3 regions of the Arthrobacter sp. C152 genome follow, and region 2 is predicted to be linked to each of the others. Evidence: riboswitches for the same ligand, from Rfam matches in the RefSeq annotation. Region 2 holds a riboswitch; each other region holds the start of a gene.
What was found. A riboswitch is a leader RNA that binds a small molecule or an ion and turns the genes downstream of it on or off. The one in region 2 is predicted to bind cyclic di-AMP.

Region 1 (5,686 bases), on a different contig from region 2:
GAGCTGCACGACGGCGGTCCGTCCGGCCCGGGGAAGGGTTCTGGCGGGTGATAGTTTTGGGGGATGCGCACTCTCGTTGTTGACCACCCGCTGGTTGCCCACAAGCTCACCGTCCTGCGGGACAAGAACACCCCGTCCCCGGTCTTCCGCCAGTTGACGGAAGAGCTGGTCACCCTGCTGGCCTATGAGGCCACCCGCGAGGTCCGCACCGAGCCCGTCACCATCCAGACGCCCGTCAGCACCACCGTCGGCACGGCCTTCACCAAGCCCACGCCCCTGGTGGTCCCCATCCTGCGTGCCGGCCTGGGCATGCTCGAGGGCATGACCAAACTGGTTCCCACCGCCGAGGTGGGCTTCCTGGGCATGGCCCGGGACGAGGAAACGCTGGACATCATCACCTACGCGGAGCGGCTTCCCGAGGACCTGACCGGCCGCCAGGTCTTCGTCCTGGACCCGATGCTTGCCACCGGCGGCACCCTCCGCGAGGCCATCAAGTTCCTGTTCAAGCGCGGCGCCTCCGACGTCACCTGCATCTGCCTGCTCGCCGCACCCGAAGGCCTGGCCAGGCTGGAGGAGGAGCTGTCCGGGGCCAACGTGCACATTGTCCTGGCGTCCATCGATGAGAAGCTCAACGACAAGTCGTACATCGTTCCCGGCCTCGGCGACGCCGGCGACCGCCTTTACGGCATCGCCGGGTAACCCCCTTTCCCAAACCGGGCCACGCCGCTAGCCTGTGCGGATGGACTGGAAACTCGAACTCGTCTTTGTCCCCGTGTCCGACGTGGACCGCGCCAAGGATTTCTACGTCAACAAAGTGGGTTTCAACCCGGATTTTGACGAGCGGCCCTCCGACGCCATCCGCTTCGTCCAGCTGACGCCCCGCGGCTCCGCCTGTTCAATCTGCATCGGCGAGGGGCTGTCCGACGCGCCGCCCGGAACCGGATCCAACCTGCAGCTGGTGGTGGACGACATCCATGCGGCGCACGAGTTCCTGAAGAACAACGGGGTGGAGGTCAGCGACATCGACGTCCAGCCCTGGGGCCACTTCGTGTACTTCGCCGATCCGGACGGCAACAAGTGGGCCGTGCAGTACATCCCCTACCGGAACGCCGGGCAGGCTGGTTAGGACTTAAACCGCGGCAGCCCGCACCTTGGGGTGCGGGCTGCTGATGGTGCGGGCGTGGTGCCGGCCTCCTAGTACCAGTTGTGGGCCAGGTGGAAGTTCAGGGCGCCGCAGGGGGACTGGTAGCTCTTCTTGATGTAGTCCAGGCCCCAGTTGATCTGGGTGCGGTAATTGGTGAGGTAGTCCGCTCCAAAGCTTGCCATTTTTTCGGCCGGCAGCGACTGCACGATGCCGTAGGCCCCGCTGCTGGCGTTGGTGGCCGTGGTGGTCCAGTCCGATTCCTTGGTCCACAGGGTCTTCAGGCACTGCATCTGGTCGGCGCTCCAGCCGAAGGAGGCCAGCTGGCTGTCGGCGTAGGCCTGGGCGCCTGCAGGATCGTTGACCGCGACGGCGGGAGCCGGCTCGGGTGCGGGGGCCGGAGCGGGTGCAGCCTGGGCTGGGGGAGTGGACGGGGCAGGGGCCGGTTCGGCCGCCTGGGGTGCCACGTTGATCGGCGCCGGGCTGGGTGTCGCGGCAGGGTTGGAACGGATTTCGCTTTTCTCGATGCTCAGTTGGGCGTCGGAAGCTGCTGTGGAAGAGTGGGACCCGGTGGCCGAGACCGGGGCCATGCTGTTGGTGGCCTGGCCTGCGGCGCCAACGCCGACCAGCACGGCACAGGATGCCGCGAGGATGGCGGCCCGCCGGCCGAGGGTGCTCTTTTTGGCCGCCTGGGGTTTGGCCCGGTGTTTTGCCTTGGACTGCAGGCAGGGTTCTGCCGTGTTTTTGGACATGGTTGATCGCCTCTCACACCTGCGGAGTTAGCTGTCGGGTTCGGATGAGGGCATCCGGCAGCACGGAATGATCACGTGCTGCTTAACCCCAAGGGCAGTCATTGCCCGGGACGGTGGGTCCCCCGCCTCTGCCGTTGCTCAAGCGGAATCCGGGAAGCGGCAGAGCTTGGCGTCAACCCGGGATTGCGGTCCGAACGCGGGCCGCACCTAATCGACGGTACAGGAATCGCCCGCTTAAGTCACATTTAGGTAACGGAAGTCACGACGGCGTGCGCGTCGCCTTGTGCGTTCAGCCGCAGCCGCCCCCAATTTTGGCGGCTGCGGCCGAGTGCGTCTTCCCCCTTCGTTATCCAGCCAGGACGTACACCGTGGCGCCGCCGATTGCCTGCGGGGTGAAGTTCGCTGCCACCCATTGGGCGATCTGCTCGGGAGCGGCGGATCCGCTGGTGGAGCGCATGGCGCCGCCGGCGACGAAGTAGTGGATCTTTCCTTCCGCGGCGAGTTGCTGGAACTGCGCCAGGGTCGGCGAGGGGTCCGTGCCGTTGAAGCCGCCCACGGCCATGACCGGCAGCCCAGTTGCCAGTTGGTAGCCTGCCGCGTTGTTGGATCCGATCACGGCGGCCGCCCAGGTGTAGCGGGACGCGCCGTCCTTGAGCGCGGCCACCAGTTCGGACGACGGCGTGGGGGCGCCGAGGAGGCCGCCCATGCCGCTTCCCGGCCGGCCACCCGCCAATCCGGTTCCGCCAGAAGGTGCCGCTCCCGGGCCCGGGCTACGGGCGCCGGCGCCTTGTCCCGTCCTGCCGGCACCGAAGCCCGACGCCGGCCCGGCACTGACGATGGCTCCGCTGTGTGCCGTCGCCGCGGTGGTGAGGGAGTACGCCAGGGGGCCGGCGAGTGACGCTGCTATGGCGAGCGCCGCCGTCGTCCGCTGGATTGAACGCATGCGCAGGAACCTGGCCAGCCCTGTGCCCGCCGCCGCTGCCAGGCCGCCGGCCAGCACAAGCCAGCGCAGCCACGGCCCGTACGCGGAGGTGGTCCCGAGCAGGTAGAAGCCCATCAAGGCCGCCGCCGCCACTGCCGCCGCGAGCAGCGCCCCGGCCGCGGCCTGCTGCCTGTGCTGCCACAGCAGAACGCCGCCCAGGCCCGCCAGCGCAGCGATCCCCGGAGCCAGCGCCACGGCATAGTAGGGGTGGATGATCCCGGCCATGAAGCTGAAGACCAGTCCGGTGACCAGCACCCAGGAGCCCCAGATCAGCACGGAGGCGCGAACCCCGTCGTTCCGGGGCGCGCGGCGGCCTACCCAAAGCAGGCCCGCGGCAAGGATCAGGGCGGACGGCAGGAGCCAGGCCACCTGGCCGCCGAAATCGCTGTTGAACATCCGGAACAGGCCTGGCACGCCCCATCCGTTGCCGCCGCCGACGCTGCCCGTCTCCTCGCCGGTGAGCCGTCCCAGCCCGTTGTAGCCGAGCGTGAGTTCCAGGATGGAGTTGTCCTGGGAACCGCCAATGTAGGGCCGCATACCCGCAGGGGTCAGCTCCACCGCGGCAAGCCACCAGCCGGCGGAGAGGAGCATCGCCAGTCCGGCGGCAGCCAGCCGGGCCAGCCGCCGGCGGATCCTGCCCGGCCCCGCAACTGCATACGCCACGGCGAATCCGGGGACCACCAGCAGCACCTGCAGCTGCTTTGTCAGGAACCCGAACCCCAGGAGGACCCCGGCGAGCAGCAGCCACCGCAGCCCGTCCTGCTGGATGGCCCGCAGCGTGGCGTATCCGGCAGCGGTCATCAGCAGTACCAGCAGGGCATCCGGGTTGTTGAACCGGAACATCAGCGTAGCCACCGGGGTAAGGGCAAGGACCGCCGCGGCCAGCAGCCCTGCCCGGTGCGCCAGCCGGTCATCACCGGTGGCCGGCGCCGCGGCCCGCCGCACCGCCAGGTACAGCAGCCACGCAGTGCCCACGCCCATCAAGGCCTCGGGCACCAGGATGCTCCACGGGCTCAGGCCGAAGACGCGCACGGACAGGCCCATGATCCACAGGGACGCCGGCGGCTTGTCCACCGTGATCGAATTGGCGGCATCGGAGGAACCGAAGAACCAGGCCGTCCAGTCCTGCGAGCCCGCCTGGGCCGCTGCCGAGTAGAAAGCGTTGGCCCAGCCGGATGCGCCCAGGTTCCACAGGTACAGCAACGCCGTGGCCACCAGCAGGACGGCCAGCTCCAGTCGGGCGCGGCGGGAGGCCGGTGCTCGGAAGGTGCCGCCGGCCGCGCCAGGTGCCTGCACGCCGGGGAAGTCTACGCCGGGGGAATTTACCCGGGGGGACCGCGCCGGTGCCGTCCGGGTGTAGTGGCTGCTGGCCATGGCGTCCTACTTGGTCAGCGTGTAGACGGTGGCGTTGCCTACCGTCTGCGCCTGGAAGGTGGCCTGGACCCACGCCGCGACCTCCGAGTTGCCGCCGCGGCCGCCCATGCCGCCGCCCATCCCGCCGGCGCCGCCTTCGATGAAGTAACTGATCTCGCCCCTGGACACCATGTCCTGGAACTGGGCGAGCGTGGGGTAGGGGTCCCCGCCGTTCCAGCCGCCCAGGGCAATCACGCTGGTGTTGGACGCCAGTTCAAGGCTTGCCGCCTGCGACGCGCCGGAGACGATCGCGGACCACTTCGTGGTGGTGCCGGACAGCAGTGCGGTCAGCGCGGCGTCCGCCGTTCCTTCGCCGGGTCCGCCGGGACCGCCCGAACCGTTCCCCTGGGCGCCGGGCACACCGGCGTCGAGCCCCGGGCCAAAGGCGCCAGGATCCGCGGTGCCTGCCTCTGTGCCTGCGTCGATGCCTGCGTCGCGTGCCGGCCGGTCCGCGGCGCCGAATCCTGCCCGGTCGCCGATGCCGCCCCGCGCCGGGGCCGCGGAGCCGGCAGGGCCCGACGTCGGGATGGAACCGGAGTGCGCCGTGGCGGCAGTTGCCAGCGTCCAGGCAGCCGTACCCAGGCCCCCGGCCAGCAGCGACACCGCGACGACGGCGGCAGCCCCTGCGCGGCGGAACCGGCCGGCTGTGCCCACGGCCGTTCCCGTACCTGTTCCGATGCCGTCGACGCGGAGCAGGATCGCACCCGCAGCCAGCACCCCGAGGACGATGACGGTGGTGCCCAGCCATGGAAGCCACGACGGGTCCCGGCCCAGCAGCACCGCCGACCAAGCAGCGGTGGCGGCCACGACGATGGCCAGCACGATCCGGGCCGGCCAGGACGCGCGGCCGCGCCACAGTTCAACGGCGCCGATGCCCACCAGGGCCGCGATCGCCGGGGCGAGCGCCACGGAGTAGTAGGGATGGACGATGCCGCTCATGAAGCTGAAGACGCCGGCCGTGACCAGGAGCCAGCCGCCCCACAGGATCAGGGATGCCCGGCCCAGGGACGTGCGGACTTCCCGGCGGGTGAACCACAGCCCTGCCGCCAGCAGGATCAGCGCGGCAGGCAGCAGCCAGGACACCTCCCCGCCGAAGCTGGTTCCGAACATCCGCAGGAGGCCGGCGGCCCCGCCGAAGCCTGCGTTGCCGCCACCGAAGCCACCTCCTGCGCCTCCCGGGGCGCCCGCACCTCCGCCGCCGGGCATGCCTTCGCCGGACCCCGTGATGCGGGCCAGGCCGTTGTAGCCAAACGTGAGTTCCAGGAAGCTGTTGGTGGTGGACCCGGCCATGTAGGGCCGCGCCGAGGCCGGCGTCAGCTGGAACAGCGCCACATAGCTGCCGGCCACCACAACGATTCCGCCGAGGGCGCCCAGCAGGTGCACCAGCCGGCGCCACAG
Region 2 (5,686 bases):
CGCCGGTGGCGCAGGCCTACGCCGGCCACCAGTTCGGCGGCTATTCGCCCCTCCTGGGTGACGGCCGCGCCCTGCTCCTGGGCGAGGTCACGGACGGGGACGGACGCATCAGGGACGTCCACCTCAAAGGCTCCGGACGCACGCCTTTCGCCCGCGCAGGGGACGGCCGGGCCGTCGTCGGGCCCATGCTGCGGGAGTACCTTGTCAGCGAGGCCATGCATGCCCTGGGGATTCCCACCACTCGCTCCCTCGCCGTGGTGGCCACCGGGCGGCAGGTGCGGCGCGAGGGGATGCTGCCCGGTGCCGTGCTGGCGCGGGTGGCCGGCAGCCACCTGCGCGTCGGCAGCTTCCAGTATGCCCGCGCCACGGAAAACATCGACCTGCTGCGGCGGCTCGCCGACCACGCCATCAGCCGGCACTACCCCGGGGTCGCCGCGGCCGAAAACCCGTACCTTGGCCTCTTCCGCTCGGTGGTCTCCGCCCAGGCCGCCCTGGTGGCACGCTGGATGCTGGTGGGGTTCGTGCATGGGGTGATGAACACGGACAACATGACCATTTCCGGTGAAACGATCGACTACGGCCCCTGCGCATTCATGGATGCGTTCAATCCCGGCGCCGTCTACAGCTCCATTGACACCAGCGGCCGCTACGCGTACGCCAACCAGCCGGTCCTCGCCGAATGGAACCTTGCCCGGCTGGCCGAGGCCATGCTGCCGCTGATCGACGAGGACCAGGAGAAAGCCGTCGCGCCCGCGGTCGAGGCGCTCGGCACCTTCCGCGCTGAGTACAGTGCGGCCTGGTCCGGCGGAATGAAAGAAAAGCTGGGCCTGCCGGCGGACGCGGCCGGTGCCGGCAGCGAGGCGGCATCGGACGTCGTGGACGGGGCGGTCGCCATCCTGAAGGACGGCCCGGTGGATTACACGCTGTTCTTCCGGAACCTCGGCAAGGCGGCCCGCGGGGACCTCCGTCCGGTCCGCGGCATGGTGCTGGACCTGGCGGCCTTCGATTCCTGGGCGGGGCAGTGGCAGGCCCTGGGCCCCGACCCGGACCTGATGGACCGCGTGAATCCCGCCTACATCCCGCGCAACCACCTGGTGGAGGAGGCGCTTGCGGCCGGCACGGGGGGAGACCTGGACCCCCTGCGCCGGCTGCTGGAAGCGGTCACCAAACCCTTTACGCAACGGGCGGGGCTGGAACGCTACGCCGAGGGAGCGCCCAAGGACTTCGGGAGTTACATGACCTTCTGCGGGACCTGAACGCAGAAGGGCGGCGGCCAGAAATCCCGGCCGCCGCCCTTCTTCTGCGCGCGGTGGTTAGGCTACGCGGACGGCGGAGTAGCCGCCGAGCCAGCTGATGGAGTGCACCTCGGTGGTGTATCCGTTGACGCCGCCGCTGACCACCTGGCCGTCACCGGCGTACACGCCGACGTGGCCGGAGGTGATGATCAGGTCACCGGGAGCCGGGCTGCCCACCACGGTGCCGTACTGGAAGAACTGGGTGGGGGCCAGGTCACCCACCGACTTGCCCACCGAGCGCAGGGCCTTCTCCACCATGGCGGTGCAGTCCTGCTGGACGCCCAGCTGGCTGTAGGCCGAGGCGAGGATGGCTGCACCGGTGCCGGTTCCGGTGGAGGCCGGGGTGGCCGAGGCGTAGGACATGTTCATCCCGGTGTTCACTGGAGTCGAAGCGGCTGCGGCGGTGGGTGCCGGAGCGGGCGCCTGGGCGGGTGCCGGGGCAGCGTATCCTGCACCCGGGATCTGGATCTGGTCGCCCGGGTAGATGATCGAGGACAGTCCCAGGCCATTGGCGGACAGCACATCGTTCAGGCTGACGCCGTAGGCTGACGCGATAGCGCCCAAGGTGTCGCCGGACGCCACGGTGTGTACAGTGGCGGCCGCCGCTGCCGGCGCGGCCACTTCGGCGGCGGGGGCGGCAGTGGCCTGGACTCTAGTCTGTTCGGTGGTGTCCGGGGCGGTGACACCGGCGTGGGCCGGGGCGCCGACCCCGAACGCAATGCCGGACGCGGCTGCCACTGCGAGCGCCGGACGGCCCAGCGAGCGCGCCTGGGACTTGGCTGTCACGGCCAGGCCTTCGAGCACAATCGAGCGGGCCGGGGTCGCGCGGTGACGGGCAGCATTGGAAATTTTTGACACGGTTGATCGCCTCTCCCATGCCTGCGGGGTGAGCTGTCGGGTTCGGGCTGGAGATGCCCGGCCGAAAGCACCCCGCGATGGACGGAAGGCGCTGTCGACTTAACCCCAAGGCCTCGTAAGGCCGTGGAAATGTGGTTCCCCCGTCCCTGCCAGCTGGAAACGATCGAATCCCGGGTCAGCGGCAGGGCTCGGCAAGCTGATGGGAATGTCCCGTCTGGGAGGGACACCATTCGACCATAACCCGCGCTCCCGCCAATTGTCACATTTAGATAACATGCGAGGCCTTCCTCTCGAATTCAGCAAAAGTCTTGTGGCGGTTTTGCGGACGCTGCAGGGCGCCCCGCATGGCGCGAGGTAACGGTATTGCGGCGCAAATCCTTCGTGGCCGGCACGGCTGCCGGTAAGCTTCGGGACTATGCCCCTGATCGTGACCGGGATCAAGGCCCCCGTGCTGGGAGGCCTGCTGGCCATTACACTGGCCGCGGCCGCACTGTTGCCTGCCTCCGCGGACGACCCCACGCCACCTGCCGGGTACCCATCCTGGGACGATGTGCAGAAGGCGCAGTCCTCCGAAACTGCCAAAGCCGGGGAAATCAGCAGGATCAACGGCCTCCTCGCCGGCCTGCAGGCCGAGTCCGAGGCTGCGGGTGCCACCGCCGTCAGCTCAGCAGCCGGCTACGCGTCGGCGCAGGCAGCCCTCGAAGCGGCAACCGCGCGGGTGCAGACCCTGTCCGCCGAGGCCGCCCGGGCCAACGGCCAACTGGCAAGCCACAGGAAGGCCCTTGGCGCCCTCGCGGTGCAGTCGTACAAGACCGGCGGGACCAACGCCGGATTTTTCGTGGCACTGGACGCCCTTGAGGCCAACACGGCCCAGGGCTTTAACCTGGTCCAGCTGGCAGGGGACAAGACCGCGGCGCTGGTGGCCAAGGCCGCGGCTGCCGGCAAGGTGGCTGCCTCCCTCGCTGACCAGGAAACGGCCGCCAAAGCCGAGCGGGAGCGCCTGGCCGGCGAGGCGAAGGCAAAGCTGGAGGCCGCCCGTTCGGCCCAGGAAGCCCTGGCCCGGCAGGTTGCGGAGGAAAAGCAGCACGGCGATGAACTGACCGCACAGCTTGCCAGCCTGAAAGGGACCACCGCGGCCATCGAGGGACAGTACCGCCAGGGCCAGGCCGCGCTGGCTGCCTATGAGGCGGCGCAGGCGGCCAAGCATGCCGCCGCGGAAGAGCAGGCCCGCCGGCAGGCCGAAGAGGCCGCCGCCGCGGCAGCCCGGCAGCCGAAGGCACCCCCGGCTGCCGCCCCCGCTCCGGCACCCCCTGGAAGTCCCGCCAACCCCGTACCGGACCCATCTGTGCCGGACGCACCTCCGGTGGCGGCGGTGCCAAGCCCGCCGCCCGTCGTCGTACCTTCCCTTCCCGGCAGCGCTGTCAATGATCCGGCCGGCGCGAAGAACTATGCCTCCGGGCGCCTGGGCGCGTACGGCTGGGGCCAGGAACAGTTCCAGTGCCTGGCGCAGCTCTGGACAAAGGAATCCGGCTGGCTGACCACTGCCACGAACCCCTACTCGGGTGCCTACGGCATCGCGCAGGCGCTGCCGCCGGGCAAGTATGCAAGCGCCGGCAGTGACTGGCTGACCAGCTACCGGACGCAGGTCGACTGGGGACTGGGCTACATCCGCGACCGCTACGCGACCCCCTGCGGTGCCTGGAGCCACTCCGTCGCCCTGAACTGGTACTGATGTGGCGCTAGGCTTTCCCTATGCCAGACGTTGAACGCTTCCGGGTGCTCCTGGAGCAGGAGCGGGAACGGAGGTCGGCTTTGCTGCCGGCTCTCCGGGCCGACATCGCGGCGGCGAATTCGGCGCGGCAGGACTCGAATGTTGACGACGAGCACGACCCCGAGGGCGCCACGATCGCCTTCGAACTCTCCCAGGCGTCGGCCCTCCTGAAGCAGAGCACGGCAGGGCTGGACCAGGTGGAGGCGGCTCTGGCAAGGATCGACGCCGGCACCTACGGCGTGTGCGCGGTATGCGGGGACCCCATCGCCGAAGGCCGGCTGGAGGCGCGGCCGTGGACCCCGTTCTGCATCCGGCACGCCGCGGCGGGGCGCGGACGGTGACCGGCGCCGCGGACACCGTGGCTGCGGCGGCGGAGTTCATCGACCGGACGCTTCGGAATGAGGGCACCTGGTACCGGGCGGACGACGTCGGCAACCGGCTGGGCGGCACCCTCGCCTCCTACGGCTCGTCCGTGGGGGCGGTCCGGGGAACAGTGCGCGACGCCCTGCGCAAATTCAAGGACCTGGACCACGACACCCTGGTCATGCTTGCCTCAGCCCTCTGGGCCCAGCCGAAACCCGGCGCCCGGCCCGTCTTTGAACGCCGCCTGGCCGCCGTGGTGCTGCTGCAGTCCAGCGTCCGCCTGCTCCGGCATTCGGACCTGACCCGCCTTGAGGGGTTCCTCCGCTCGGTACGGGCGCAGGAACTGGTGGCGCCGCTGCTCGCGGACGTCCTGGTTCCCCTGCTGGCGGGGCTGGGTGGGCGCGAACGGCAGCGCGCCGACGTTATCCTGTCGAGATGGCGGGAGGACCCGGAGCCGCAGCTGCAGGCCGCGGCGGACGCCCTTGCCAGGGAGCCGACCCTTTGAAACCTGCGTGGAGGATCCAATGAATGAGCCGTTTGACCTTGACCGCTTCGTCAGCGCCCAGAACAGCGGGGAAACCTATGGGCAGGCCCTGGAAGAGCTGCGGGTCGGCAACAAGACCGGACACTGGATGTGGTTCATCTTTCCGCAGATCGCCGGCCTGGGGCGCAGCGCCACGTCGCGCACCTACGCTATTTCGTCCCTGGCCGAAGCCCGCGCCTACCTGGACCACGACGTCCTCGGCCCCCGGCTGCTCGAATGCGCACAGGCCCTCACCAACCACGCCGACCGGTCCGCGGCGGACATCCTGGGCGGCATTGACGCGCAGAAACTGCGTTCGTGCATGACACTGTTTCTCCGGGCGGCGCCCGGAGAAACAGTGTTCAAGACGGTCCTGGCCCAGTTCTTCGACGGCCAGCCGGATGAAGCCACCGACGCCCTGCTTGCCGAGCAGGAACCGGCCGGGTAGGCAGCCGTTTACGGGGTGGGGCTGCCGCCGTTGACGTTCAGCGTCTCGCCCACCACGAAGCTGGATTCCGGCGATGCCAGGAAGACGTAGGCAGGAGCGAGTTCGGCGGGCTGCCCGGCCCGGCCCAGGGGAGTGGACTGGCCGAACTCCGGCAGCTCCTCCTTGGGCTGGCCGCTGCTGACTTGCAGCGGGGTCCAGATGGGGCCCGGCGCCACCGCATTGACCCGGATCCCCTTCGGTGCCAGCTGCTGGGCCAGGCCCTTGGTGAAGTTGTTGATGCTGGCCTTGGTGGTGGCGTAGTCCACAAGCGTGGGTGACGGGTTGTAGGCCTGGATCGAGGTGGTGTTGATGATCGTGGAGCCCGCCGGCATGTGCGGTACGGCAGCCTTGGTCAGCCAGAACATGGCGTAGACGTTGGTCTTGAGCGT
Region 3 (5,686 bases), on a different contig from region 2:
TCTCAAGACAGCAGAACGAAGAAGGTTGATTACGTGCCTACCGGCAAGGTCAAGTGGTATGACAAGGACAAAGGATTTGGGTTCCTCGCGGGCGAGGATGGCCAGGAGGTATTCCTGCCCAAGTCATCGCTGCCCGAGGGCGTAACTGAGCTCAAGGCCGGCACGCGCGTCGAATTCGGCGTGGCTGACGGACGCAAGGGCGCCCAGGCCCTGGGGCTGCGCGTCCTGGACAAGACGCCGTCCATCGCCAAGGCGAAACGTCCGGCAGCACGGGACCTCGCGCCGCTGGTGCAGGACCTGGTGAGCGTCCTGGACAACCTGTCCGGGACCCTGTCCAAGGGCAAGTACCCGGACGGGAACAAGGGCAAGGCAATCGCGGCCGCACTGCGCAAGGTTGCCGACGAGCTGGACGTTTAGCCGCCTATGAACCCCGAAGCTGATCTGCCGGGCGCACCCGTGCAGGGCCAGGCTGCCAAGGCACCGGCCAAGGCTGCCGCCAAGCGCAAGGCCGGTGTGCCTGTCTGGCGTACCGGAAAGCCTGATGCCTTCCTGGCCGCCGCCGTGGACGCCGCCCGGACCGCGATAGAGGGCATCACCCCCGCCGCCACCATCGGCCCGCACCTGGCAGCCAAGAGCGAAGGCGACCGCCTGGTGACGCACCTGTTCGAGTCGCGGCTTCCGGGATACGCGGGCTGGCAATGGTATGCCGTGTTGACCCGCAACTCCCGCTCCAAGGTGGTCACGGTCAACGAGCTGGGGCTGCTGCCCTCCGAGGACTCGATCCTGGCCCCCGAATGGGTGCCGTGGGCGGAGCGCGTCCGGCCCGAGGACGCACAGGAGCCGGAGCAGGAGCCTGAATCCGAAGCCGGCACCCCGGGGACGGTGGAGGCTTCGGAACCGGCCGCTGACGTCGCTGCCCCGGCTGCCGAAGATGCCCCGGAAACTGACAAAGACGACGACGGGCCGGCAGACGACGACGGCCCGCAGGCGGAAGCCGAGGCCTAGCCAGGCAAGACGAAACGGCGCCGTCCGGGATGACCCGGGCGGCGCCGTCGTCTATTAACGCGGGGCTACTTGCGCAGTTCGCCCACCACGAAGTCGATGCTGGACAGCAGCGCCGAGACGTCGTCCGGATCGATGGCCACGAAGGTGGCGATGCGCAGCTGGTTGCGGCCCAGCTTGCGGTACGGCTCCGTGTCCACGATGCCGTTGGCGCGCAGGACCTTGGCGACGGTGGCGGCATCAACCGAATCGTCGAAGTCGATCGTGGCGATGACGTTGGAGCGCTCATCCGGGTTGGCAACGAACGGCGTCGCAAAGTCCGATGCCTCTGCCCAGGTGTAGATGCGTCCGGCTGAATCGGCCGTGCGGGCGGCGGCGAAGTCCAGGCCGCCGTTGGAGTTCAGCCACTGCACCTGGGCATCCAGGGTCACCAGGGTGGACAGCGACGGGGTGTTGTAGGTCTGGTTCAGGCGGGAGTTGTCGATGGCGGTCTGCAGGTCCAGGAAATCCGGAATCCAGCGGCCGCTTTCCTTGATCCGCGCGGCACGCTCGATGGCGGCGGGGGAGAAGAGGCCCAGCCAGAGGCCGCCGTCGGAGGCGAAATTCTTCTGCGGGGCGAAGTAGTAGACGTCGCTCTCGCTGACGTCCACATCCAGGCCACCGGCCGCGGAGGTGGCATCCACCAGCACCAGGGCACCCTCATCCGCACCGTCCACGCGCTTCACCGGGGCGGAAACACCGGTGGATGTCTCGTTCTGCGGCCAGGCGTAGGCGTCTACACCGGCTTCGGCCTGCGCTGCGGGCCGGGTGCCGGGATCGGACTTGATGATCGAAGAAGCGTCCAGGAACGGCGCCTTGTTGGTGGCCGAAGCGAACTTGGACCCGAACTCGCCAAAGGACAGGTGCTGCGCTTTCTTCTCAACCAGGCCGAAGCTCGCGACGTCCCAGAACGCGGTGGAGCCACCCACGCCGAGGACCACTTCATAGCCGTCGGGTGCGCGGAAGAACTGGCCCAGGCCTTCGCGGACAGAGCCCACGAGGTTCTTGACCGGTGCCTGCCGGTGGGAGGTGCCAAGGATCGTCTTGGACGCTGCGGCCAGCGCATCGATCTGTTCCTGCCGGACCTTTGACGGGCCGGCCCCGAAGCGCCCATCCTTGGGCAGGAGGTCGGCGGGAATCGTGATGCTGGTTTCGCTCACAGGTACTCCAATTCGGCGGTGACTTTGCTTCGGTCGGGGGTCTGGCCCCGGCAGCTGGTGGCTGCCGGACGGCAGCACTTGGCCCTCCCCATTCTGCCTGAACAGCGGTAAGGGCGGGAGCCGGCGCCGTCATAGTCCAGCCACTGAGACGTCCGGGGCCGGCTATTCGGACAAAGTCAAAATAGGCTAAGCTTTCCTCCGGGCCACACCGCGGGAAGAGGCGATACGGTGGGACAACGCAAGGTACTGCGCTCGAGGAGCTGAGCTGGATGACGGATCTGATCGACACTACGGAGATGTACCTCCGGACCATCCTGGAACTCGAGGAAGAGAACATCGTCGCACTCCGGGCCCGCATTGCCGAGCGGCTGCGCCACTCCGGGCCCACCGTCTCCCAGACCATTGGCAGGATGGAACGCGACGGCCTCGTGGTGGTGTCCGGCGACCGGCACCTCGAGCTCACGGAAGCGGGGCGCAAGCGCGCCACCGAAGTGATGCGCAAGCATCGGCTGGCCGAGCGGCTGCTGGCCGACGTGATCGGGCTGGACTGGGCGTATGTCCACGATGAAGCCTGCCGCTGGGAACACGTGATGAGCGAACGCGTGGAACGCCGCATCTACGAACTGCTGGACCATCCCACCGAGTCGCCGTACGGAAATCCGATTCCCGGCCTCGCCGAACTCGGCGGCCGGCCTGCTCCCGGCTTTGCCGACGGCGCCATCAGCCTGCTGGAAGCCATGAAAAGCTACGGCCCCGGTTCGGGCGTGACCATCAGCCGCCTTGCGGAGCCGATCCAAGTGGAACCGGAACTTCTGGCCCAGCTGGACGAAGGCGGAATCCGCCCCGGCGCCGTCGTGGCGCTCGAGCGCGTGGGTGACTACATTTCGGTGCGCGTGCCCGGAATCGAAGGCGCGCTGGAATTGCCGCCGGAAGTTGCGGCGCACGTCTTCGTTGCCGTCAAATAGGCCTGCGCTTACCCCACGGGCGTGCAATCACGCAAAGATAACGGAATTGTTACTTAGGGTCTTAAGCCCCTATAGTTGAACCAAGCGTTGATACTTAAGCGTTACCTGATCCGGAGCCGAGCTCTGCCAGCGGATCAGGAGTACGAGTCGTTACTGGCAGAGGCGGGGGAACCACAACCGGCAGCGGGGGACTGCCTTGGGGTGAAGTCCGTCAGCAGCAAGCCTCTCCAGTGAAGGATCCTCCATGGATACCTCTCTGCGCGGAAGCTTGCTTACGGCGGACCGGGTCTTTGATCTCTCTGACCCGAATCCGACAGCTAACTCCGCAGGCTAACCCAGAGAGGAACCCCACTTGACCATGCAGACCTCCCGGGGCCGCCGCCGCGCGTCCGGTCCCGCTTCGACACCCCGGGTCGTCGAGGTTCTCGCAGCGGAGCGCCCCCGTGATTTCCACCGCGATGCGCGCCGGCGCCGTGGTCCCTTTCGGCAAGTCACCGAGTTTGCCTCCGCGAGTGGCATCGGACAGAAGGCAGGCATCGCCCTTGCCGCCAGCGGCATCGCGTTGACGGTCGCCATGCCGGCCACCAGCCCCGTCGTGGCCACCGGCCCGGCCGGCGGCACGCCTGTTGCGGCCTCCGCCGTGAGCCCCCAGATTTCCGCGGACGTTGGCGCCCAGATCGACTTCAGCCGCTCCGCCGTGGTGACCCAGGCGGATCCGGACGGGAAACTGAAGCAGCTTTTGAGTGCCCAGTCCGCCGGTTCGGTCAGCCGCGCTGCCTCGGCCGGCACCCTTGCGGCCCCCCTGGCCTCCCTCACCACCGCCTCGCCGTTTGGGTACCGCGTGAGCCCCATCACCGGCGGCTCCGGCGACTTCCACCGCGGCCAGGACTTCGTGGCGCAATGCGGGACTTCCGTCCTTGCGGCCGCCACCGGCACCGTGACCTTCGCGGGCTGGCACGAGTTCGGCGGCGGAAACCGCGTGGTGATTGATCACGGCAACGGCCTGGAGACCACCTACAACCACCTCTCCTCGTTCAATGTCAAGGTGGGCCAGACTGTGTCCCGCGGCGACGTCGTCGCCCTCAGCGGGACCACCGGCGCGTCCACCGGCTGCCATCTCCACTTCGAGGTGCAGGTCAATGGCGAAGTGGTCGACCCCATGGGCTGGCTCTGACCCGATGTTTGCGAGTGAAATGACCGTCCGCTCTCAGTTTCAGGTAACGCGCCGTGACCTGAATGTGACATTCGGTCCAAACTCCTGTAGCGTTTAACTCGCGTCAACTTTTCCGAAGTTGACGCTCTTGAGTGGATTGCCTAACTCTGCCACCGCTCAAGGTCCGTTCGCATTTCATCGTCTGGCAGGGGCGGGGGAACCAATTTTGGCCTTCACGTCGAAGGCCTTGGGGTTAAGTCGCGAGCTTCCCAGGAAGCACGTGGCCGGGTGACTCCCATCCGAATCCGACAGCTCACCTCGCAGGCATTGGGAGAGGCTACCTTCGTGTCTTCACGCCACACTTCTGCGCGCCACCGTGCGCAAACGGTTCGCACCAACCCCTTGGATGCAGTGTCCAAGGCCGTTAGTGCCAACGCCGGGACCGTGGGCCGCCAGGCTGCCGTTGTGGCAGCCGCTTCCGGCCTCATCCTGAGCATGGGACTGCCGGCCACCGCAGCGGACACGACGGCAGGCGTCTCTGCCTCCACCGAATCCGGCTCTTCGCAGACCGCCCTCGCGGTCACTGCAGCCCCCACCGCCACGGTTTCCTTCGAGCGTCCCGTGGTGAAGACCACCGCTGCCCCCAAGGCGGAAACCATCCGGACCCAGTCCACCGCGGCTGACCGCACGGCCGGCGACGAGGGCTCCACCGCAGGCAAGGCGGGGGCGGCCATCTCCGCTGCAGCCACCTCCGGCATCGCAGCCATCGCCTACACCGGCATCGGCCACTCCTACGTTTGGGGCGGCACCAGCCCCGTCACCGGCTGGGACTGCTCCGGCTTCACCCAGTGGGTCTACGCGCAGGCCGGCATCAGCATCCCCCGCACGAACGCGTGGACCGTGATGAAGCCGACCTCCACCCCCCAGCCGGGTGACCTTGTCATGCAGAACGGCGGCGCGCATGTTGGCATCTACGTCGGCAACGGCATGATGATCAGCGCCCTCAACCCCTCCCAGGGAACCTTGCTGCACGCCGTGGCAGCCACCGGCTCCTCCTCCTTCTTCACCATGAACTAGTTCTTCGGACCCCCGGGTCCAAGAACTTTTTCTTTTGCCCCCAGCTTTTCGCTCAACACCAATCCCCGTTCGGGATGCGCCGGCGTACCCCCAAGATGCCGGCGCGTCCACACCCCTCGGACATGCCACAGCGGTCCTGAGGAAAACGAAAGAGAGAACTGATGACGACTCGTGCTACCGCACGGCACCGCGCCGAGGTCACTAAGACCAATTCAATCGCTGTCATTGCCAAGGCTGTCAGCGACAACGCCGGCGGCGTGGGCCGCCAGGCCGCGGTCATCGCAGCCGCT

Region 1: it holds a riboswitch for cyclic di-AMP, as region 2 does, so the genes downstream of both, ACYSM9_RS17715 (aggregation-promoting factor C-terminal-like domain-containing protein) here and ACYSM9_RS08075 (C40 family peptidase) in region 2, are expected to answer to the same signal.
Region 3: it holds a riboswitch for cyclic di-AMP, as region 2 does, so the genes downstream of both, ACYSM9_RS18165 (M23 family metallopeptidase) here and ACYSM9_RS08075 (C40 family peptidase) in region 2, are expected to answer to the same signal.

What each region holds. Positions count from the first base shown of each region.
Region 1 covers NZ_JBTZSU010000033.1:17,554-23,239, reverse strand. Annotated here, with positions in the region: gene ACYSM9_RS17730 (phosphatase PAP2 family protein) at 1-51, shown strand, start outside; gene upp (uracil phosphoribosyltransferase) at 64-699, shown strand; gene ACYSM9_RS17720 (glyoxalase superfamily protein) at 740-1,126, shown strand; gene ACYSM9_RS17715 (aggregation-promoting factor C-terminal-like domain-containing protein) at 1,195-1,893, opposite strand; cyclic di-AMP (ydaO/yuaA leader) riboswitch at 1,899-2,058, opposite strand; gene ACYSM9_RS17710 (ArnT family glycosyltransferase) at 2,240-4,249, opposite strand; gene ACYSM9_RS17705 (ArnT family glycosyltransferase) at 4,256-5,686, opposite strand, start outside.
Region 2 covers NZ_JBTZSU010000008.1:53,190-58,875, forward strand. Annotated here, with positions in the region: gene ACYSM9_RS08070 (protein adenylyltransferase SelO) at 1-1,256, shown strand, start outside; gene ACYSM9_RS08075 (C40 family peptidase) at 1,314-2,153, opposite strand; cyclic di-AMP (ydaO/yuaA leader) riboswitch at 2,157-2,347, opposite strand; gene ACYSM9_RS08080 (aggregation-promoting factor C-terminal-like domain-containing protein) at 2,569-3,885, shown strand; gene ACYSM9_RS08085 (TraR/DksA family transcriptional regulator) at 3,906-4,265, shown strand; gene ACYSM9_RS08090 (DNA alkylation repair protein) at 4,262-4,792, shown strand; gene ACYSM9_RS08095 (DUF1810 domain-containing protein) at 4,812-5,258, shown strand; gene ACYSM9_RS08100 (glucose 1-dehydrogenase) at 5,267-5,686, opposite strand, start outside.
Region 3 covers NZ_JBTZSU010000035.1:16,913-22,598, reverse strand. Annotated here, with positions in the region: gene ACYSM9_RS18185 (cold-shock protein) at 34-417, shown strand; gene ACYSM9_RS18180 (DUF3027 domain-containing protein) at 424-1,005, shown strand; gene serC (phosphoserine transaminase) at 1,071-2,201, opposite strand; gene ACYSM9_RS18170 (metal-dependent transcriptional regulator) at 2,471-3,166, shown strand; cyclic di-AMP (ydaO/yuaA leader) riboswitch at 3,302-3,514, shown strand; gene ACYSM9_RS18165 (M23 family metallopeptidase) at 3,525-4,340, shown strand; cyclic di-AMP (ydaO/yuaA leader) riboswitch at 4,484-4,660, shown strand; gene ACYSM9_RS18160 (C40 family peptidase) at 4,731-5,396, shown strand; gene ACYSM9_RS18155 (NlpC/P60 family protein) at 5,558-5,686, shown strand, end outside.